Regions from separate parts of the Halomonas sp. CKK8 genome, predicted to be linked through region 1. Evidence: riboswitches for the same ligand, from Rfam matches in the RefSeq annotation. Region 1 holds a riboswitch; each other region holds the start of a gene.

Region 1 (5,307 bases):
AGTTCCGCGGCATCCCGCTCACCGGCCCAGACGATGCGCGAGGTCAGGCCATGCCGACGCGTGATCTCGAGCAGGCGGGTGGCATGGGCGGGGTCTCGCGAGTGGCTGCCGATGACCTCGAGGGTCCAGTCGCGGTCCTGCAGCCCAGCCAGCGCCTTCAGCAGGCCGTCATGCCCCTTGCGGGGCGTCAGGGTCGCCACGCAGAGCAGCCGCCAGGGAGGCGTCGCTACCCTGTCGTCCAGGGCGCTGGCCGCAAGCGGGGCCGGCTCGACGCCGGGCTCGGCCACCCGGAGTCGGCCATCGGGGACGCCGTAATCCCGCAGGGCACGTGCGGTGTGGTGGCTGGTGACAACCACCCGGCGGGCCGCGGTCAGCGCCCGAGCCTCGCTGTCGCGAAACGCCCTCTGCTGGGCGGGGTCGAGTCCAGTCTCGTCGGCCAGGGGGTGATGGACGAGGGCGATGATCCGCAGACGCTCGGCATGCCGCTCGACCTCCTCGGGCAGTCCGCCCATGGCCAGGCCATCGATGACCACGCGGGCATTGTCGGGCAGCCTCGCCAGGACCTGTGCCAGGCTGTGGCGTGCCTGCTGGTCGGCCAGCGGAAAGCGCCCCTCGAGCCCCACCACCTCGACCCGCCACGCCTGGCTGCGCAGTTCCGCCACCATGCGGGCATCGTAGATATAGCCTCCGGTCCACTGGTCGGGATCACCGGCGACGATCAGGGTCAGCTCGGGCATCGCGTCCCGAGACATCAAAGCTCGCCCTCATAGCTGGCCCAGGCGACATGCGATTCATGCAGCGTCACGCAGAGGGACTCGAGCCCCATGGCGGCCTCGCTGAGGTGACCGAGCTGTATGGCCGTGGCGAGTCGCTCGAAGATGACCCGCGCCATGAACTCGGTGGTGGTGTTGCGGCCCTGGAACTCCTCCACCTCATCGAGGTTGTGGAAATTGAACTCGGCGAGCACCCGCTTGAGGGCTTCACCGGCCAGGCCGATGTCCACGACCAGGCCGTCATCATCGAGTTCGCGGCGCTGGAAGGTCACGTCGACCACATAGGTGGCACCGTGCGTGCGCTGGGCGGGACCGAAGACCTCGCCCCGGAAGCTGTGGGCGATCATGAAATGGTCGCGTACGTTCAGGCGGTACATGCGGCAGGCACCTCGCGTCAGGAAGGGGTGGGATAACGCAGTCGATGGCAGAGCACGTCGCCCTCGCCAGCGGCCAGGCGGGGCATCAATGCCGGCAGCTCCCGGAAGTCGCTCTCGCCGCTGATCAAGGCGTCGAGGCAGGGCGCGCGCAGTAGGTCCAGGGCCAGCGCCAGGCGACGGCGGAAATCCCAGCGTGTCGTGCGGCCGGCCGCCATGTGCCCGACCTGGCTGGCCTGCAGGGTCAGGCGACGCGAGTGGAAGGCCTCGCCCAGGGGCAGGGTCACCTCACCACTGCCGAACCAGCTCATCTCCACCACCCGCGCCTCGTCACCGGCCAGCGCCAGTGCCAGGCGCAGTCCCTCGGGGTTGCCGCTGGCATGGACCACCAGGTCATTCTCTTGCCGGGCAGCCGCCGGGAGGGAGAAGTCGAGCCCCAGGGCCTTGGCCAGCGCCGAGCGGCGCGAGGCCACGTCCACCAGCTCTACCCGGGTCCCGGGAATCGCTGCGCAAAGCCAGGCCACCAGGGCGCCGACCACACCGGCGCCGACCACGCTGATATGGTCGCCCACCCCGGGGGCCGCGTCCCAGACCCCGTTGATGGCCGTCTCCATGTTGGCCGCCAGCACGGCACGCGCCGCTGGCAGGCCGTCCGGTAACGGCGTCACGGCGGCCACCGGCACCACGTAGCGATCCTGGTGCGGATAGAGGCAGAACACCTCCCGTCCGACCAGCGAGGGCTCACCGGTCTCCACGACGCCGACGCTGACATAGCCGTACTTGACCGGGCCAGGGAAGTCGCCCTCCTGGAAGGGCGCCCGCATGCGTTGCCACTCGCTTTGCGGCACCCGGCCCTCGAAGACCAGCGATTCGGTACCGCGACTGATGCCGCTGTAGAGGGTTCGAACGGCTACCTCGCCTTGGCCTGGCATGGCCACTGGCGCCTGTCGCAGGGCGCCCTGGCCCGGGGCCAGCGTCCAGAAGGCGGTAGCGGTAGCATGGGACATGGCAGGATCCGTATCGTGAGTATCAGCCGTCAGTAAGGGCCGTGACGAGGCAGTGGGCAACATCGTGACCCTCGGCCCGGTATGACAACGCTGTTGGCGGCACGCTCATTCTTCTACAATATTGATACATCAATATTGGGATGCACAATGCAACACTGTCAATCGAACACCGCATCATGCCAGGACAACCGCCATTGGGCATGACGAGGGGCGCCGGAGGCCAGCCCCTCCCGATCGCCCGTGACCTTGGGGCAGGCGCCCTGGGCCTGCTGGCCGCGACGGCACTGCTGTGGTCATGGCTCGGCGCAAGCCCATGGGTGCCCCTGCTGGCGGCCGTCGCCTACCTGGTCATGGCCGGGCTGATCCTGACAGGCGTGCCCCGCCACTGGGGAGGACTGGGCCTGGCCAACCGCATCACGCTGTGGCGCGGGACGCTGATCGCCCTGCTGGCCGGCACCCTGGCCGATCCGGGCCTGCTGACGCAATACGCCGTTCCCCTCGCCGCCCTGGCCCTGCTGGCGCTGGTGCTGGACGGGGTGGATGGCGCCGTCGCGCGCCGCACCGCGACCCAGAGCGATTTCGGAGCACGCTTCGACATGGAGCTCGATGCCTTCCTGATCCTGGTGCTCTGCCTGGCACTGCTGTCGCTCGGCAAGGTCGGTCCCTGGGTGTTGGCCATCGGGGCCATGCGCTACGCTTTCGTTATCGCCGGGCTCAAGCTCTCCTGGCTGACCGCTGCCCTGCCGGAGAGTCGTCGCCGCAAGGCCGTCTGCGTCTGGCAGGTGACCGCGCTGATGATCGCCCTGCTGCCCGCCGTCGGTGCCACCGCGACGACCTGGCTGGCAGGTAGCGCACTGTTCGGCCTGACCTGGTCGTTCCTCGTCGATATCCGCTGGCTGTATCGCCATGCCGCGGCAAGACCTCCAGAGGACTATCGAGCCGGCAGCCACTCATGAACCGAAGGACACCCTGATGCCTGTGTCTCATCCTCACACCCCGGCCCCACGCGCCTCCCTGACGCTCGCCACGGGGCTTGCCCTGGCGCTGGGCATGCTCTCGACGCAGAGCGCCAGTGCCGAGCCACGCACCTACGAGATCGACCCCGAGCACTTCTCCATCGGCTTTCTGACCGAACACGTCGGCTACGCGGACACGCTCGGCATGTTCCTGGAGGGCCAGGGCGAGTTCGTCTACGACGAGCAGACTCGACAGCTGCACTCCGGAACGGTCGAGATCGCCACCGACAGCGTGTTCACCAATCACGAGGAGCGCGACAACCACCTGCGCAGCGGCGACTTCCTCGACGCCAGCCGTCACGCGACGATCGTCTTCGAGGCCACCGGCTTCGAGGCACACAGCGACAGCGAGGGCATCCTGGAAGGCGAGTTGACCCTGCTCGGCGAGACCCGCCCCGTGACCCTGGCGGTCACGCTCAACAAGGCCGAGGCCTATCCCTTCGGCCACGGGCAGCACACCCTGGGACTGTCGGCACGCACGACCATCAACCGCAGCGACTGGGGGATGACCTACGGGGTCGACAACGGCCTGGTCGGCGACGAGGTGGAACTGATCCTCGAGCTGGAGGCGATCAGGCAATAGCCGATCCCGCCAGGAAGAAATAGGCGGGCTGGCAAGACACGGCCAGCCTGCTAGACTGGCCCGACGCTTGACGGGGTGCCGGTGAATCCGGCTGAGATGGCGCAGGGTGTCGAGAGACGCCGAGCGCTGGTCCCGTGGAACCTGATCCGGCTCATACCGGCGTAGGAATCAAGCGGTGAGCCAGCGCCGACTCGGCGCCGCTGTCCGGCCACCCCTCCCTCGCCCATGCTCCGGATCGATACCGCTACCGGAGGCAAGATGGGCTACCGCTTCAGTGATCTCACCACCGCCTGCCAGGACGACTGGCGCGCCTATATCGAGCACCCGTTCGTATGCGGCCTGGGCGACGCCACCCTCGACGAGCGCGCCTTCCGCCACTACCTGCAGCAGGACTACCTCTTCCTGATACACTTCGCCCGCGCCTATGCGCTGGCCGGCTACAAGAGTCGCACCCTGGAGGACCTGCGCCAGGCCCACGAGGGGCTCAGGGCGATCCTCGACGTGGAGCTCGACCTGCACGTGGGCTACTGCCGGGAATGGGGCATCAGCGAGGCCGACCTCGCCGCCCTGCCCGAGGCCCGCGCGACCCTCGCCTACACCCGCTACGTGCTCGACACCGGCCACCGCGGCGACCTGCTCGACCTGCACGTGGCGCTGGCCCCCTGCCTGGTGGGCTACGGCGAGATCGCCAACTGGTTGAATGCCCAGTCCTTCACCGTGCGAGGCGACGCCAACCCCTATGACGCCTGGATCGCCATGTACGAGAGCGACGACTTCCAGGCCGCCATGCATGCCGAGCTCGAGTGGCTCGATACCCGCCTGGCGGAGGTGACACCGCGCCGCTTCGCGGAGCTCTGCAGCGTGTTCCGCGATGCCACGCGACTGGAGATCGACTTCTGGCAGATGGGGCTGGAGCTCGCCAGCTGAGGCACTGGCCCCCATTGCCACCCGCCCGCTGGATCTGGTCATGCCAGCGGGCAGCACCACACTGGTGACCGAAAGGTCGCCCGACCACTCGCTTGACGGGGTGCCGTTGAAGACGGCTGAGATCATGCGCATTCGAGCATGGATCCCGTTGAACCTGAACTGGCTAGGACCAGCGTAGGGATCAAGCGACAGGCCGTGTGCCCCCTGACGCCGCAGCCCCTGTCCTTCCCGCCTGTGTCCTCCCTGACAAGACCCCGACAATCCAAGGGAGAACACCATGAGCAAGACCGCCCACTTCCTCGCCGAGACCGCCCGCGTCGACGCGGCCGCCGTCCAGCCGTTGCCCGGCTCGCGCAAGGTCTACGTCGAGGGCTCGCGCCCGGACATCCGCGTGCCCTTCCGCGAGATATCGCTCTCGCCCACCAGGACCTCCGGCGCCGATGAGCAGAACCCGCCGCTGCTGGTCTACGACACCTCCGGCCCCTACACCGACCCGGATGCCGAGGTCGACCTGCGAAAGGGCCTGCCCGAGCTGCGCCGCGCCTGGATCGAGGCGCGCGACGACACCGAGTTCCTCGATGGGCCCAGCTCCGAGTACGGCCGGCGCCGCGCCAATGACCCCACGCT
Region 2 (5,307 bases), 1.1 Mb from region 1:
GAAGGGGTCCGGCTGCAGGTTGTAGTCGTCGCCGATCACCTCGAGCTTGATCCAGGGCGTGTCGAAGAGCTCGCGGGACATCTGCGCGAGGGTGATCGCCTCCCGGGCCGAGCGGCAGCCGGCGGTGTTGGGCAGCAGCCGGCAGCCGCTGTCGCGCAGGATCTGCCAGAAGGCGTCGCCGTCGCCGGCGGCGGGGTTCTGACGGCGCAGGCCCAGGGTGACCATCTCGCAGCCGGCGGCCCGGATGGCCTCCTGCATCACGGTGGGCGAGGGGTAGAGGGCGGTGCCGAGCAGGAAGCGGCTGGCGAAGGCCTCGTCATACAGCGTCAGGGTATCGTCGTGCAGCGCGTCCATCAGCCACCTCCCACCGGGGCCACGATATCGATGCGGTCGTCGTCCTGCAGGACCCGTCCGGCGTAGGCGGAGCGGGGCACGAACTCGCCATTGACAGCCACGGCGACGCGGCGGTCGGCGTAGTGCCACGCCTGCAGGGCGTCCGTGAGCGGCGTGCCGGCGGGAAGGCGGACGGCCTCGTCGTTGAGGCGCAGAGTGATCTCGTTCATGCAGCATTCTCCTGCGGCGGGCGTGCCGCCAGAGTGTCGGCGAAGGGCCGTTCGCCGTGGCCGCGGATCCCGGCCAGCAGGTGGCAGACCACGGCCGGGGCCAGCAGGTAGCCGTGCCGGAACAGGCCGTTGGCGGTGACCAGCCCCTCCCGGTGGGTGACATGGGGCAGGTTGTCGAGGAAGGCGGGGCGCAGGTTGACCCCCTGCTCCAGGATGCGCGCCTCGGCGAAGGCCGGGGACAGGGTATAGAGGGCGCTGCCCAGCTCCAGCGAGGACTGCAGCGACACCGGCGAGCGGTCCTCGCTCTCGATCTGGGTGGCGCCGATGACGAAGCGATGCCCCGGCTTGGGGACCACATAGAGCTGGTAGCGGGGATGCATCAGCCGTACCGGGCGCGAGAGCCGGATCTCGTCGGTCTGCACGTGCAGGGTCTCGCCGCGCACGCCGCGCAGGCTAGGGTGACGCGGCCGGGCGCCCGTGCCGCGACAGTCGATGACCAGATCGAAGCCCCGGCGGCCGTCGGCGGTGATGACCTCGCCGGGGAAGGTTTCCACCGGGCAGTGGGCGCGGCACTCCCCGCCCAGGGCGCGAATCTCGTCGAGCAGGCGGGTGAGCAGGGCCCGGTTGTCCAGGTGGGCCTCGTCCGGCAGGTAGAGGCCCTGCTGGAAGCCGGGGGCCAGGTCGGGCTCCAGCCGGTGGATCTCTCGGGCGTCGAGGGGCTGGCAGGGGGCGTTGCCGCCCAGCGCGTGGTCGAGGTCGCGGCGGAACTGGGTGAGCTCGCCCAGGTCCTGAGGGTGCGCCACCATCAGGCTGCCGTGCTGCTGCCACAGCGATGAGGCGTCGAGGGCCTGGAGCCACCGCGGCCACTGGGTCAGGGCGAAACGGCCCATGTCATGGACGCAGCGCTCGGAGACGGCCGTCTCGCAGAGCGGCGCGACCATGCCGGCGGCGGTCCAGGCGGCAGCCGGTGGGGCGTCCAGGTCCCCGGCGTCATAGAGGGTGACGGCGTGACCGTCGGCGAGCAGTTGCCAGGCGACCAGGCGCCCCAGCAGGCCGGCCCCGGCGACGGCGACGTGATCGGTGGTGGTTGTCAAGATAGCGGCCATCCAGCAGGAGACATGGCTGACCAGGCGGGAAGGCGACAGGGGGCAGGCAGGCGTGACATGCCGCTTGTTCCCTCCGCAGGCATCAACCTGATCAGGTTCAACGGGTTCGGCCGTACCGATCTCAGCCCCCGTGCACGGCTTGCTGCGCGTACCGGGGCTCCCCGACAAGTCCTGCCAACTTAACCAAAGATGCCCGGGCACGCAATCTCGTCGCGTGCCCGGGCATCGAGGGAGCATCCTGTCCGGTTCAGGCGCAGTCGGCGGCCCCCTCGCCGAACATGTCGAACAGCAGCTCGCGGCCGAGGTCGGTCAGCACGAAGCGCTGCTGGTCGTTCCAGGTGGCCGCCCGGCTGGTCTCGAGGACGTGCTGGCAGGGTGCCCAGTCGCGGTCGGCTTCGCCGAGTGCCTCGAGGGCGTGGCGGTCGAGGCCGCGGTGGGGAACGGTGACCGTCTCGAGGACGTGCCCCTGGCGATAGAGCAGGGCGGCCATGTTGGAGAGGCACTGGCGCAGGCTGCGCTGCATGCCGGTGGTGCTGGGGGTGTCATGTCTCATGCTGCCGCATCTCCTGAAGGATTCTGCTGCAGCGCATTATACATGCGACGAAGGTCGATGTCATACCAAGGTCTAAGATGCCCCCGCCCGGGAATCCTGCCCGCCGGGCGGGGCGCGTCCCTCAGCCCTCCACGCGTCCCAGCAGCAGGAACTCGATCAGCGCCTTCTGGGCATGCAGGCGATTGCCGGCCTCCTGCCAGACCACGGCGCGCGGGTCATCGAGCAGGGTCGTGCTGATCTCCTCGCCGCGGTGGGCGGGCAGGCAGTGCAGGAAGAGCACGTCGTCCTTCGCCCGGTCGAGCATCGCCTCGCTCACCTGGAAGCCGGCGAAATCGGCCTGGCGCCTGGCCTGCTCCTCTTCCTGGCCCATGGAGGCCCAGACGTCGGTGGTCACCAGGTCGGCTTCCGCCACGGCCTGCTGGGGATCGCGCACGATAGTCACCCGCTCGCCGGCAGCCGCCAGGATGCCCTGGCGTGGCTCGTAGCCTTCCGGACAGCAGATGCGCAGCTGGAAGTCGAACTGCCGGGCGGCGTTGATCCAGGAGTGGCACATGTTGTTGCCATCACCGATCCACACCGCGGTACGGCCCTTCACGCTGCCGCGCAGCTCGGTCCAGGTCATCACGTCGGCGAGCAGCTGGCAGGGGTGGTAGTCGTCGGTGAGGGCGTTGATCACCGGCACCGTGCTGGCGGCGGCATACGTCTCCAGGCCCTCGTGGGAGAAGGTGCGGATCATCACCGCATCGACCATCTCCGAGAGCACCCGTGCGGTATCGCCGATGGGTTCGCCGCGGCCGAGCTGGGTGTCGCGGGGCGAGAGGAACAGCGCATGGCCGCCGAACTGCGCCATGGCGGTCTCGAAGGAGACCCGGGTGCGGGTCGAGGACTTCTCGAAGATCATCGCCAGGGTGCGGTTGGCGAAGGGCGTGTAGGTTGGCCCGTGGGTCTTCAGGCCGTTCTTGATCGAGATGGCGCGCTGGATCAGGTAGCGCAGCTCGTCCGGACCGAGGTCAAGCAGGGTGAGGAAATGGCGGGTGGCCATGGTGTCGCTCCACGGGAAAAAACGACCATCCTAGCCAGCCCACAGGGGATGCGCAACGCGACCGTCATCAGTAGAATGGCCCTCATCCACAAGGCCGACCAGCATACTCGGGTATTGCCCGGGCGCCTGACGGCCACGGTCAATCGAGGCCCGGTTCGCCGGGGCCCGGACACACGAGAAAGGGAGACGTCATGAGCACCACCGTCGAGAACATCCAGCGCCAGATCGGCGAGAACCCCATCCTGATCTACATGAAGGGCACCCCCCAGCTGCCGCAGTGCGGTTTCTCCGCCCAGACCGTCCAGGCCCTGATGGCCTGCGGCGAGCGCTTCGCCTTCGTCAACGTCCTGGACAACCCGGACATACGTGCCGAGCTGCCCAAGGTGGCCAACTGGCCGACCTTCCCGCAGTTGTGGGTCGAGGGTGAACTGGTCGGCGGCTGCGACATCGTGGTCGAGATGCACCAGACCGGCGAGCTGGAAAAGCTGGTGAAGGCCGCGGCCTCCCGTGCCCAGACCGAGGAGCCGGGCGACGAGAAGCAGTAAACGCCGGGCGTCAAGCGCCGAGCTACAAGCAACCCCCGGAGGTCTCGGCCTTCGGGGGTTGCTTGTTGACGAGATCATCACACGCCTCTGGCCGCTTGGCGCTACTCCTCCAGCCCCTGCTCCTTCTGGGCCAGGGCCCAGCCGCCCAGGTCCTTGTAGCGGTTGACCATCGCACAGAACAGCTCGGCGGTGCGCTCGGTGTCGTAGCGTGCCGAGTGGGCGGCACTGTTGTCGAACTCGATGCCCGCGGCGCGGCAGGCCCTGGCCAGTACGGTCTGGCCATAGACCAGGCCGCCGAGCGAGGCCGTGTCGAAGCTCGAGAAGGGGTGGAAGGGGTTGCGCTTGATGCCGCAGCGGTTGACCGCGGCGTTGAGGAAGCCGTGGTCGAAGGCGGCATTGTGGCCGACCAGCACGGCCCGGGTGCAGCCGTGTGCCTTGATGGACTTGCGCACCGGGCGGAAGATCTCGCCCAGTGCCTCGGCCTCGCTGACAGCCACCTGGCGGCGCAGCGGGTCATCCAGCCGGATGCCGGTGAAGTCCAGCGCCGACTGCTCCACGTTGGCTCCCCCGAAGGGGGTGACATGGTAGGCGTAGGTGGCGTCGGGGACCAGGTTGCCGTCCGGGTCCATGGTCAGGGTGACGGCGGCGATCTCGAGGATCGCATCGCGCTCGGGATTGAATCCGCCGGTTTCCAGGTCCACCACCACGGGCAGGAAGCTGCGGAATCGCTGCGCCATGAGTTCGCGGGCGATCGCCTCGCTCATGCACCTCTCCTTGTCTGGGCCATCGTGTCTCGAAACCGCGAAAGTCTAGCAGCTTGCCCTCGGCGAGTCGCGTCGCCGGTATTCGCTGCTGGCTCGGCGCGCTATAATCGCCTCCTTCGAGAACGCTACTAGAGGAGCCTCAGCATGTCCGATGTCAAGAAGGTCGTGCTCGCCTATTCCGGCGGCCTGGACACGTCCGTCATCGTCAAGTGGTTGCAGGAAACCTATGACTGCGAGGTCGTGACCTTCACCGCGGACATCGGCCAGGGCGAGGAGGTCGAGCCGGCCCGGGCCAAGGCCCAGGCGCTGGGGGTCAAGGAGATCCATATCGAGGACCTTCGCGAGGAGTTCGTGCGCGACTACGTCTACCCGATGTTCCGCGCCAATACCCTCTACGAGGGCGAGTACCTGCTCGGCACCTCCATCGCCCGCCCGCTGATTGCCCGTCGCCTGATCGAGATCGCCGACCAGACCGGCGCCGACGCCATCTCCCACGGCGCCACCGGCAAGGGCAACGACCAGGTGCGCTTCGAGCTCGGCGCCTATGCCCTGAAGCCGGGCGTCAAGGTGATCGCCCCCTGGCGCGAGTGGGACCTCAACTCCCGCGAGAAGCTGATGGCCTACTGCCAGCAGCACGACATCCCGGTAGACTTCTCCTCCAAGAAGAAGTCGCCCTACTCGATGGATGCCAACCTGCTGCACATCTCCTACGAGGGCGGCATCCTCGAGGACCC
Region 3 (5,307 bases), 1.8 Mb from region 1:
TGGCACGGCTGGCGGACTTGCCGACCCCGTCCACTACCTCGGCGGAATGGCGGCGGCGGGGATCGTCAGGTGTGTCACTCATGGTCGGGCGTCCTCTTGCGGTGTCGGGGATTCCCCCGGAGGGTGGTCGTCAGGGTACGGCATCTTGGCTTGTCGCTGCGAGAGCGGAGGCCGGCCGCTCGAAGGCTGCCTCGAACAGCCGGGGGTCGTCGAAGTGGCGCCGGCCGACGAAAACCGTGGCATGGGTCCCCCACTGACGCATGGCGCCGGGGCTCAGGATGCCCGATGGCCACAGCAGGAAGCGCTCGAGGCGCTCGGTATGCGGTACCAGGCCATCGGGGCCATAGAGGCTGCGCCGTCCGCCACCGGGCAGCGCCAGGGAACGCCGGCCATGGTCAGGTGGCACCGACACCGCCTCGAGCGCGTAGCGGCGCGTCTCGGCCACGTCGACGTGGGAATCCGCAACGCCGAGGTTCTCCACATAATGGCTGACCGCGGCGAGGCGTACCGCGAGCCGCTGTCCCGCCACCAGGCGTGGTGCCTCGCTGGGCGTCAGCGGCGCCTCGCGCAGGTCCGCATCCGCGGCCACCTCGACGCGTTCGAGGGGCGGTACCGGAAAGAAGAGGTGGTAGCAGCCACAGGGATGGATGCTGTCGTGGATCAAAGGCCGTCCCCGCTCGTCGAGGGTGACCCGCCATACCAGGCCATCGAGGCGCCCGCCGAGCAGGTCCAGCGCACCCTGCCTGGAGCGGGCCGGGAACCACAGGGTATAGACCAGCTGCGGCAACAGCTCGCCCTCGAAGCGGGTATGGCTCAACCGCACGTCGGCTACCGGACGGGTGGTGTCCACCCGCGGCAGCGGGCCTTCGGGGCCAGCAAACCAGTAGGGGGCGCCGAAACGGTCGTCGTGACTGCGGGTCTCGACGAGAAACACCGGGGCATGGTGCGCCGCCAGGCGCAACAGCGCCTCGCGCTCGAGCTCGACGAAGCCGAGCGGGCTGCGCGGCGCCTCGCGAAGCCACCGAGCGGCGGCTTCGGCATCCCGAGGCTGGCCGCCGGGCGGCGCATAGCGAACCAGGGGGGCCTCGGCCGGCATCGTCGCGAAAGGTGCCTCGAAGGTGTCAAGGTGGCTTTCCTTCCAGCGGTTGTAGCCGATCGCCAGGCCGAGGCGGGTCAGGGGATAGAGCCCCAGCGCCCGGCGCCAGGTCCGGTAGTGGTCGGGAGCCTCGACCGCCGCCCGCAACTGCTCGCGGGCCGGCCCGGTTCCCACCCCGGCCAGCAGCTCACGCTGCATCAGGCGCTCGGCGCAGGCATGGACGACCTCGGCCTGCTCGGCGCCGGAAGGCGCCGGGAGCGCGTCCCGTCCGGCAGCCGGCAGGTTGGCGGCCTCGATGGCGCGTGCCTCGGCATCCAGCTCGCGCATCCGGGTCACCCAGTCGGCGAAGGCCGCGGTGCTGTCCAGTTCGTCACCCAGGCTCGCGAGCAGGCGGTCGGTCCGCAGGTAGGGAAAGCCCGCCACCCGGGACGCCCCGGCATCGGTCACCCCGGCGTCTGCCACCGCCGCGTCGAACGCGGCCAGCCGCTCCAGGCAGCGGGCGTCCCGCGGGTCGCGGTCGGCAACATCCGAGCGCCAGTCGGGACTGGCAGCACAGCCCGCCAGCAGCCCGAGCAGGACAAGCACCCCGGGGCGCACCGGTGACCAGACCTGCATGGGGCGATTCCTCGAGAACACGGATGGACCCTCTCAGCGTGGCCGCCCGCCACCGAACTGGCAACGTCTCAGGCCGGACGCGCCCTCCCCGCCGGCCGGAGCCCGGCCACCAGCAGGCTGACCAGGGTGGAGGCGAGAAGCGCGCCCAGGAACGGCGGCAGGGTCGGGATGCTGCCGGGGAAGCTCGCCGCCAGCACGCCCGCCGCGAGGCTGCCCTGGGCCACCCAGCCCGGCAGGATGGCGCCGACCATGCCTGCCACGCCGCCGGCCACCGCGGCCAGGGGGCTCATCCGCGACCAGAGGCCCAGCAGCACCGGCACCACGATGGCCGCACAGAGCAGGTCGGCGATCAGGAAAAGCCGCAGCACCGAGAGCCCCTGCAGCGCTATGCCCACCACCGGCACCATCAGCGCCACCGTGACCCAGCGTGCCGCGCCGAGGGAGAGCCCGCGCCGGCCGGAACCTGCCACCACCAGCGAGGCGAGGCCGTTCTGCAGGGTATCCACGCTGGAGGCGACCAGGGTCACCGCCAGCACCAGCGCCGGCAGGGCCAGCCAGCCCGGCGCCTCGGCGAGCAGCGCGAAGAAGGGGATCGGCGGCTCGCCCAGCGCCACGCCGGCCATGGCCGCCAGCATGCCGAGGCCGCCGACCACCATGACCACCAGCACGGTGATGCCGCCGCCCAGCCAGGCGCCGCGACCCAGGGCGCGGTCGTCGCGCGCCGCCCAGACGCGCTGCCAGTAGCCCTGATGGAAGAGGTTGGCCGCGGTGACCGCGATCACCAGGGTCAGCGCCACGGCGAGGGCGCTGCCGGTGGGGATCGACGGCAGTGCGGCGTCCACCGGCATCGCGGGCAGGCGCATCAGCGCCACGCTACCGACCAGGGCCAGCAGCGCGATCAGTAGCCAGGCCTGCCAGCGGTCGGTGGCGAGGCTCGCCCTCAGGCCGCCCACCGCCGTGTAGAGCAGCGTGGAGACCGCCACGCCGATGACCACCAGCGCCGGCGGCACCTCCGAGAGCAGCGCGGTGATGGCACCGATGGCCGTCAACTCCGCCGCCAGGAAGCAGGCCATATACAGCACCGAGACCAGCGACACCCAGCGCCGTACCCCGGCGCCATAGCAGGCCTCGGCGAACTCGCCGATGCTGCGCCCTCGGGCAGGTGGCGGCGGATCGCCGGGCCATAGAGCCCGAGCACGATGAACGGCAGCGCCGAGCCGATGGCATAGCCGGCCAGCGCCAGCGGGCCGACGAAGGCCCCGATCTCGGGGGGCGCGAAGAGGATCCAGGCCCCCATCCCGGAGGCCAGGAAGGAGAGGCCCAGCGACTGGGCCCCCTGGGAGTTGCGCGCGGTGACATAGTCGTCGAGGGGGCCATCGGCCCGGCGGGCCCGGAGGCCCAGGAAGGCAAAGCACAGCAGCGCCGCGCCGAGCACGGCAGACGTCAGGTAGGGCATGTCGCACTTCCTCCGCCGGTATGAACCGGATCAGGTTCCAGGGTCAGCGCCATGCGCTCTCTCAGCCTCGGCCGACGCTCTCGGCAACGGGACTCCCCTGGCGACAAGTGAATGGATTGTGGGATCGCGCCTCGCATCGTGGCCTGGCGGGCCGATAGCGGCGGGATCGAGGGACATCATAGCGCCGCCCTCCCCTGGCGACCACCCGGGCCCGATTCCCGTGGGCATGCCGGCGGCACCGGGCAAGCGGCCCCGGAGGTCTCGCGCGAGGGACGCCTCTCGGCGATGACGGAACTCCGTTTCCTCGATGACGGTCGCAGGGCGAGTCCATGGATCATGGACGCATTGCCATTCGCATCACCGACATCATCCACGTGTAGTCAGGGAGGAAACGCATGCACAGATCGATCCGAGGAACACTGCTGGCCTTGCTCGGCGCCGGGCTGCTGGGGAGTGCCGCCCAGGCAGCCGAACCCGACACCTATGGCTGGGTCGAGAAGGGCACCATCGAGCCCTGGGGCACGGAGGTCAAGGTGAAGCTGGACACCGGTGCCCTGACGTCGTCGATGCAGGCCGAGGAGATCGAGGCCTTCGAGCGCGACGGCGAGGACTGGGTGCGATTCACTACCGAGCTGGAGGACGAGGCGACGAACGAAGTCGTCTCGAAGACCTTCGAGCGGCCGGTGTTTCGCGACCTGCGGGTGAGAGGTGCCGGCGGGGTGGAGAGCCGGCCCGTGGTGCTGATGACGCTCTGCATGGGGGAGACGCTTCGCGAGGAGCAGTTCAGCCTGGAGGATCGCGACGACATGAATTACCCGGTATTGCTCGGGCGACGCACGATCCAGGACCTGGGCAGTGTCGAGACGACCGGCACCTTCATGCATGAGCCCGAATGCAACGATGATTCGCCCCTCAAGTCACACTCCGGGAAGGAATATGACGAGGATATCGGCGTATGACGGGCCCCGCCGGGGCTATCGCCGCCGATCATGACGCCAGACACCCGATGCCACACAGGAGCCCATCGTGAAAGTCAAGACACGCACGCTTTCCTGGCTAATGCTGCTGGGACTTCTCCTTGTCGCTTCACAGCCCGCGCTGGCGCAACAGCGCCTGCCGGACTTCACCCAACTGGTGGAGGACGCCGCCCCGTCGGTGGTCAATATCTCGACATCCCGGACGGTCGAGCGACAGGCACCCCCCACCGGCCAGTTCGGTGGCCAGGAGATACCCGAGATCTTTCGGCACTTCTTCGGTGACCGCATCCCCATGCCCCCCGGCGGCGGCCGTGGCCAGGGCAACCAGGAGCGCCGCTCGCTGGGCTCGGGGTTCATCTTCGATGAAGACGGCTACATCATGACCAATGCCCATGTGGTCAAGGAGGCCGACGAGATCCTGGTGCGCCTCAACGACCGGCGCGAACTCGAGGCCGAACTGGTGGGTAGCGATGACAAGACCGATGTCGCCGTGCTCAAGGTCGATGCCGACGACCTTCCCACCCTCGACATGGGCGAATCGGGAGACCTTGAAGTGGGCCAGTGGGTCGCCGCCATCGGCTCCCCCTTCGGCTTCGATCACTCCGTGACGGCCGGCATCATCAGTGCCATCAACCGCACCCTGCCCCAGGACGTGTATGTGCCCTTCATCCAGACCGACGTGGCCATCAACCCGGGCAACTCCGGTGGGCCGCTGTTCAACCTGGAAGGGGAGGTGATCGGCGTCAACTCCCAGATCCTGACGCGCAGCGGCGGGTACATGGGGCTCTCCTTCGCCATCCCGATCGATGTGGCCATGGATGTCGCCGACCAACTGCGCAACGAGGGGTACGTCAGCCGCGGCTGGCTCGGCGTCCGGATCCAGCCGGTTTCCCGAGACCTGGCAAGCTCCTTCGGACTGGAACAGGCCGAAGGCGCCCTGATCGCGGACCTGGCCCCCGACGGCCCGGCGGCCGAAGGCGGGCTCCAGGCGGGCGACATCATCCTGGAAGCCAATGGCCAGGAGGTCGACCACTCCACCACGCTGCCCAGGCTGATCGGCGGCGTGGCCCCCGGCGAGGAGGTCGAGCTGCTGGTGCTGCGTGAAGGCGAGCGGCAATCGATCACCGTGGCGGTTGGCGAGTGGCCGGACGCGGGTGCCGACC
Region 4 (5,307 bases), 900 kb from region 1:
TCTCGCCCGCCCTCGGGCGCGAGCAGGTTATGGCCCAGGGTGTAGCGCTCGGGGGCGGCCTCGCAGCCGAGCAGCGCCTCTAGCAGCGTCGGGGCGATATCGGCGTGGTGGGTGCGGCCCTGGAGCACGCCGCCGGGACGCCCCGGCAGGTGCATCACCAGCGGCACCTGCACCTGCTCCGGGGTGTAGTTGCTGCCGTGGCCCCAGTAGTTCTGGCCGTGCTCATTGAAGGACTCGCCATGGTCCGAGGTGATCACCACGGCGGTGTCGTCGAGCCGGCCGCGCCGCTCGAGGTCGTCGAGCACCCGCCCGAGCTGCGCATCCACGTAGCGTGCCGCGGTGCGGTAGCGGTTCCAGTAGGGTTCGGGGTCGAAGTCGGGCCCCAGTGCCATATGGTTGATCTGCTCCCAGTAGGGGGTGAAGCGAGGGAAGTCGGGCGGATGGCTGTAGCCATGGATGGCGTCGTAGAAGAGGAAGCCGAAGAACGGTGTGGCATTGGGCGCCTCTGCCGAGGCCTCCATCCAGGCCAGCCAATCGTCGGTGATCTGCCGGTCACGCTCCCAGGGCTCGCCCTTGGCCGGCGTCAGTGAGACATCCTCCAGGCCGGCGAAGACGTTGCGATCGAAGGCGGGGCTCACCAGGGTCGCCGAGGAGAGCACCTGGAAGCGATAGTCGGCGGCCTCGAGCCTCTCCATCAGCACCGGCGGCGTCTGGCCGCCGGTGAAGGCATCCCAGTAGGTGACCGGCAGGCCATAGAAGAGGCTGAAGACCCCCGCCTTGGTGGAGTTGCCTCCGCTGAAGTGCGCCTCGGCGCGGTACCAGCCGGGGCGATCGGCGAAGCGGCTGAGGTTCGGCATCACCTCGGGGTTGAGCAGGTCGTGGCGCGCGGTGTCCAGCACCACCAGCAGCAGGTTGGCCGGGGTGGCCGGCGACGAGCAGCTCAGCGGTGCGGTGGGGTAATCCAGGTCTTGGGCCTTGCCCTGCGCCGCCTCCAGCTCCTCCCGGTCACGCACCGCCTGGGGGTCGACCCAGCCCCGCTTGACGAAGAAACGCTTGGCGGTGGCGGGATAGAAGAGCGGCACATGGCGGGTCATGCCGGTGATGTCGCGGTCGTAGTGGGCGTCGGCCCAGGCATGCCAGCCGTGCACCCCGAGCAGGGCCAGCAGGCTGATGGCCAGCACCGGCAATACCGGCCGCGACGGCGGGCGCCGCCGGAGCCAGGCCCCCAGGGCCCCCTGCAGCCCCAGCATCGCCAGCACGCCGCCGATGGCCAGGCTCCAGGTGACCCACGAGAAGCGGAAGACGTCGCCGCCGGCGTTGACCAGCAGGTCGAGGATGAAGCCGCTCAGGTGGAAGCGGTACTGGGCATAGACGAAGGTATCCAGCAGCAGCACCAGCTGAAGCAGGCCGGCCCACAGGGTGGTGAGCAGCCACAACCAGGGGGCGCGAAGCAGCGGCGTCAGCAGCAGCAACGGCAGGGCGCCCAGCCACACCAACAGCGCGATATGGCCGAGGAACACCAGCAGCAGATAGCCCCACTGCTCGGCGCCCTCGGGGGCGATATAGGGGAGGTAGGGCAGACTAATCAGCCAGGCGAGCAGCAGGTTGGCCAGGGACCAGGCGCCCAGCCAGCGCCAGCGCTCGAGAAGGGTTGCGAGCATGCGAAGGTCACGATCCTGAATGGGCCGGCACACCATTTCGGCGAGCGACCTGTCGGTGGGTAGGGAGGGGAGAAAGGCGCCGGAGGCGGCGCCGTCACACTCTGGTCATGCTACCTTAAGAAATCCTTAAGGAAAGGGCGACACAGTAAGGTGTTGCTGACAGGACCCGACACGAGGCGACACCATGAACCGGAGCGCGACGATAGTACTCGATACCACGCCCGCCACCGGGAACCGTGCCATCCTGCCGCTGATGCTCGCCGGCCTGGCGCTGCTGGCGCTGAACGTGCTGGCCGCCGTCTGGGAGCCCATCGCGTTTCCGCTGGGGCTGGTCACGCTCGGCACCATGGCACTCGCCCTGTTCTGCCCGAGCCGCTGGCAGGGGGAGGACGACATGGATACCCTCAACAGCCTGGTACTGGCCAGCCTGATCACCCTGGTTGGCTTCCAGGTGATGGGCTGAGGCAAGCGTCAGGCGTCACAACATGCGGACAGCACGCGAAGAGACTGCGGCAGGACACTGCGCCGCATGGCATGCGGCCACGCAGGAAGGTGCCTCCGACCAGCAGGTCGCCAGGTGGGTGTTGCGCTTGCTCCGGATGACGGTAACGATACGCAGCGCAACGCCTCAGGAATTCGCGCTGGCCCCAACCCGACAGGCACCCCCATGAATCCACTGCATAGAGTGATGGCGAGTCGTCTGATCAAGCTTGCTGCCAACCTGCTCAAGCTTGCATGTTACGCCTTTCATTTCGCCTTCCCCGACAAGCGTTTTACCCTACCGACCAGGGCCGGCCCCTGGATTCGTAGCCGGCACCCGGCCGCCATTCCCCGGATCCTCTGGCAGACCAACTTCACCGACCGCGTGACCCTGCCGGTCTACCTGAACTACCTGTTCAACCGTTGCATGGCACCCGGCTTCGAGTATCGCTTCATGATCACCGAAGCTCGAGCCGACTTCATCAGGCAGCACTATTCCGGACGCATCTACAGGAACTACTCCCGACTGCGAATCGGTGCGGCCCAGGCAGACTTCTGGCGTGTCCTGGTACTGCAGGCTCATGGCGGTGTCTATCTGGATATCGACGCCCACCTGACCTGGCCGTTAGGCCGCCTGCTCGGGCCCGACCGATCGTCACTGTTCATCCGCACCAAGCGCGAAAGCCTCAACAACTTTTTCATCGCCAGTGCCCCGAACAGCCCGCACCTGAAGGCGGTCATCCAGGCGATCGACACCAATATCGAGGAAAATACGATCAAGGGCGTCTTCGACATGACAGGCCCCGGCGTCTTCAACCGGGTACTGGATGTCCACCGACTGGACACGGTGCTCTATCGCTACGCCTGTATCCAAGGCAGCTTCACCAATGAGCACTTCCAGTACCTCGACAAGCCACAGGGGAAATGGACCCGCGAACAGAAGCACGCCTCCGTGGTCCGCGAAGATAGCCCTTGACCCCACCGGCTTTACAGGCGCGTGGCCGGTATGGATAGTGGACACCTGACGACAGGGGCGCCGCGGCGACATCGCCACGGCTGAGACGCACCCTCGGAACCTGACCCGGATAATGCCGGCGTAGGGAGTCGTGCGATCCCGGACCTGCCGCCGCGCCGCACCTCCCGCGCCGGGGAGGCCCCATGCTTGCCATCGATCCCGCCGCGCACCTAGCCCGGGTGCGCGAGACCAGCCCGCTGGTCCACAACATCACCAACCATGTGGCCATGAACAGCATGGCCAACGTGCTGCTGGCCATCGGCGCCTCGCCGGCCATGGTCCATGCCCGTGAGGAGGCCGCCGAGTTCACCGCGCTGGCCGGCGCCCTGACGATCAACATCGGCACCCTCTCGCCCCACTGGGTCGAGGCCATGGAGGCCTCCGCCCTGGCCGTCGGGGAGACGGGGCGGCCCTGGGTGCTGGACCCGGTGGCGGTGGGCGCCACGCGCTATCGCCGCGAGACCGGCGCGCGACTGCTGGCGCTCGCGCCGGACGTGATCCGTGGCAACGCCTCGGAGATCATCGCCCTGGCGGGGCAGGCCGGCGGCGGACGCGGCGTGGACAGCACCGACCCGGCCGAGGCGGCCCGCGACGCCGCCACCCGGCTGGCCCGCCAGACGGATGGGGTGGTCGCGGTGACCGGCGAGGTGGACCTGGTCACCGATGGCCGGCGCCTCGCCCGCCTCGAGGGCGGCCACCCGCTGATGCCCCGGGTCACCACCCTCGGCTGCGCGCTGACCGGTGTGGTGGCGGCCTTCCTGGCCGGCGCCGAGGACCCCTTCGAGGCGACGGTGGCGGCGCTGGCCTGCTACGCCGTGGCCGGGGAGCTGGCCGGCGAGGCGGCGCGTGGCCCCGGCAGCTTCGCGGTGGCCTTCCTCGATGCCCTCTATCACCTGGATGGCGAGGTGCTGGCCGCACGGGCCCGCCTGGAGGTGGACCATGCGCCTTGACCTCTCCCTGTATCTCGTCACCGACCGCGGTCTCTGCGCAGCGCATGGCCTGGTGGAGACCGTGATGGCGGCGGTGCGCGGCGGGGTGACGGTGGTGCAGCTGCGCGACAAGCACGCCTCTGATGCCGAATTGGTCGACCAGGCACGCCGCCTCAAGGCCGCGCTTTCCGGCAGCGGTGTGCCGCTGATCATCAATGACCGGCTGGAGGTGGCGCTCGCAGCCGGCGCCGACGGCCTGCACATCGGCCAGGACGACGGCGACGTGGCCCGGGCTCGCGCGGCGCTCGGCCCGGAGGCGATCCTCGGGCTCTCGGTCCAGACCCATGACCAGCTCGCCCGCCTCGACCCCAAGGCGCTGGACTACCTGGGGCTGGGCCCGGTTTTCGCCACCCCCAGCAAGCAAGACCATGCCACACCGCTCGGCTTCGAGGGGCTGGCCGCCCTGGTGGCCGCCAGCCCCCTGCCCAGCGTGGCCATCGGCGGCCTCAAGGCCGAGCACGTGGCCTCGACGCGCCAGGCCGGCGCCGAGGGCCTGGCGGTGATCTCGGCGATCTGCGGCACCCCCGACCCCGAGGCTGCGGCAAGCGCCTTCGCCAGCCAGTCACCACGCTAGCCACAAATAAGCCACAAAAATGCCGTCACCACCCGGCGGGTGGCGACGGCATGTCCGGGGGCGGGGTCAGGCGTCCGAGTGCCGCCTTCCAGGGGGCCGACGATATCCGTGCAGCATGCCGGCGATCAGGTTGTCGCGTCGCTTGCGGCTCTCGACGAGTGCGCCAAGCACATGCAGCGGTATCAGGAAGAGGATGGCGTTGGCCATCAGCTCGTGGGCCTCCTCGACCCACTCGACGCCCCAGAAGCGATCCGTCTCCTCCATCATGTAGCCAGTGGTGCCCAGCCCCAGCAACAGGGCCAGCAGCGTCAACATCATCACGGCCCCCAGCGGGGTATGGGTGATGCCAGGCGGCGGCGCGCCGGCCCCGCCGCCCTTCTCGGCCAGTGGCCCAAGCGACATCCGGAGTCGCCGGGGTGTCGGCCAGAAGCTGCGCCAGCGCGCCGGCCAGGGGCCGACGAAGCCCCACAGGATACGCACGCCGACCAGCGCCACCACGCCATAGCCGATCCACTGATGGGGGCCCTCACCCTCCTCGGTGAGGAAGTAGTTGGCCAGGAAGCCGGCCACCAGTGACCAGTGGACGAT

What was found. A riboswitch is a leader RNA that binds a small molecule or an ion and turns the genes downstream of it on or off. The one in region 1 is predicted to bind thiamine pyrophosphate.
Region 2: it holds a riboswitch for thiamine pyrophosphate, as region 1 does, so the genes downstream of both, thiO (glycine oxidase ThiO) here and tenA (thiaminase II) in region 1, are expected to answer to the same signal.
Region 3: it holds a riboswitch for thiamine pyrophosphate, as region 1 does, so the genes downstream of both, P8934_RS02800 (sodium:solute symporter) here and tenA (thiaminase II) in region 1, are expected to answer to the same signal.
Region 4: it holds a riboswitch for thiamine pyrophosphate, as region 1 does, so the genes downstream of both, thiM (hydroxyethylthiazole kinase) here and tenA (thiaminase II) in region 1, are expected to answer to the same signal.

The regions. Positions count from the first base shown of each region.
Region 1 is NZ_CP121193.1:2,812,229-2,817,535, forward strand. Features, by position in the region: gene P8934_RS13305 (glycosyltransferase family 4 protein) at 1-752, opposite strand, end outside; gene P8934_RS13310 (6-carboxytetrahydropterin synthase) at 752-1,150, opposite strand; gene P8934_RS13315 (zinc-binding alcohol dehydrogenase) at 1,168-2,154, opposite strand; gene P8934_RS13320 (CDP-alcohol phosphatidyltransferase family protein) at 2,355-3,110, shown strand; gene P8934_RS13325 (YceI family protein) at 3,127-3,753, shown strand; TPP riboswitch at 3,815-3,938, shown strand; gene tenA (thiaminase II) at 4,012-4,680, shown strand; TPP riboswitch at 4,767-4,878, shown strand; gene thiC (phosphomethylpyrimidine synthase ThiC) at 4,958-5,307, shown strand, end outside.
Region 2 is NZ_CP121193.1:1,722,827-1,728,133, forward strand. Features, by position in the region: gene P8934_RS08300 (thiazole synthase) at 1-354, opposite strand, end outside; gene thiS (sulfur carrier protein ThiS) at 354-563, opposite strand; gene thiO (glycine oxidase ThiO) at 560-1,657, opposite strand; TPP riboswitch at 1,721-1,843, opposite strand; gene P8934_RS08315 (hypothetical protein) at 1,917-2,222, opposite strand; gene argF (ornithine carbamoyltransferase) at 2,344-3,264, opposite strand; gene grxD (Grx4 family monothiol glutaredoxin) at 3,456-3,809, shown strand; gene rnt (ribonuclease T) at 3,911-4,573, opposite strand; gene P8934_RS08335 (argininosuccinate synthase) at 4,718-5,307, shown strand, end outside.
Region 3 is NZ_CP121193.1:577,777-583,083, reverse strand. Features, by position in the region: gene ilvD (dihydroxy-acid dehydratase) at 1-82, opposite strand, end outside; gene P8934_RS02805 (hypothetical protein) at 131-1,711, opposite strand; partial or broken gene P8934_RS02800 (sodium:solute symporter) at 1,780-3,167, opposite strand; TPP riboswitch at 3,157-3,276, opposite strand; gene P8934_RS02795 (ATP-dependent zinc protease) at 3,563-4,126, shown strand; gene P8934_RS02790 (DegQ family serine endoprotease) at 4,194-5,307, shown strand, end outside.
Region 4 is NZ_CP121193.1:3,711,968-3,717,274, forward strand. Features, by position in the region: gene P8934_RS17570 (DUF3413 domain-containing protein) at 1-1,661, opposite strand, end outside; gene P8934_RS17575 (hypothetical protein) at 1,846-2,124, shown strand; gene P8934_RS17580 (glycosyltransferase) at 2,329-3,117, shown strand; TPP riboswitch at 3,161-3,261, shown strand; gene thiM (hydroxyethylthiazole kinase) at 3,300-4,106, shown strand; gene thiE (thiamine phosphate synthase) at 4,096-4,719, shown strand; gene P8934_RS17595 (cytochrome b/b6 domain-containing protein) at 4,786-5,307, opposite strand, start outside.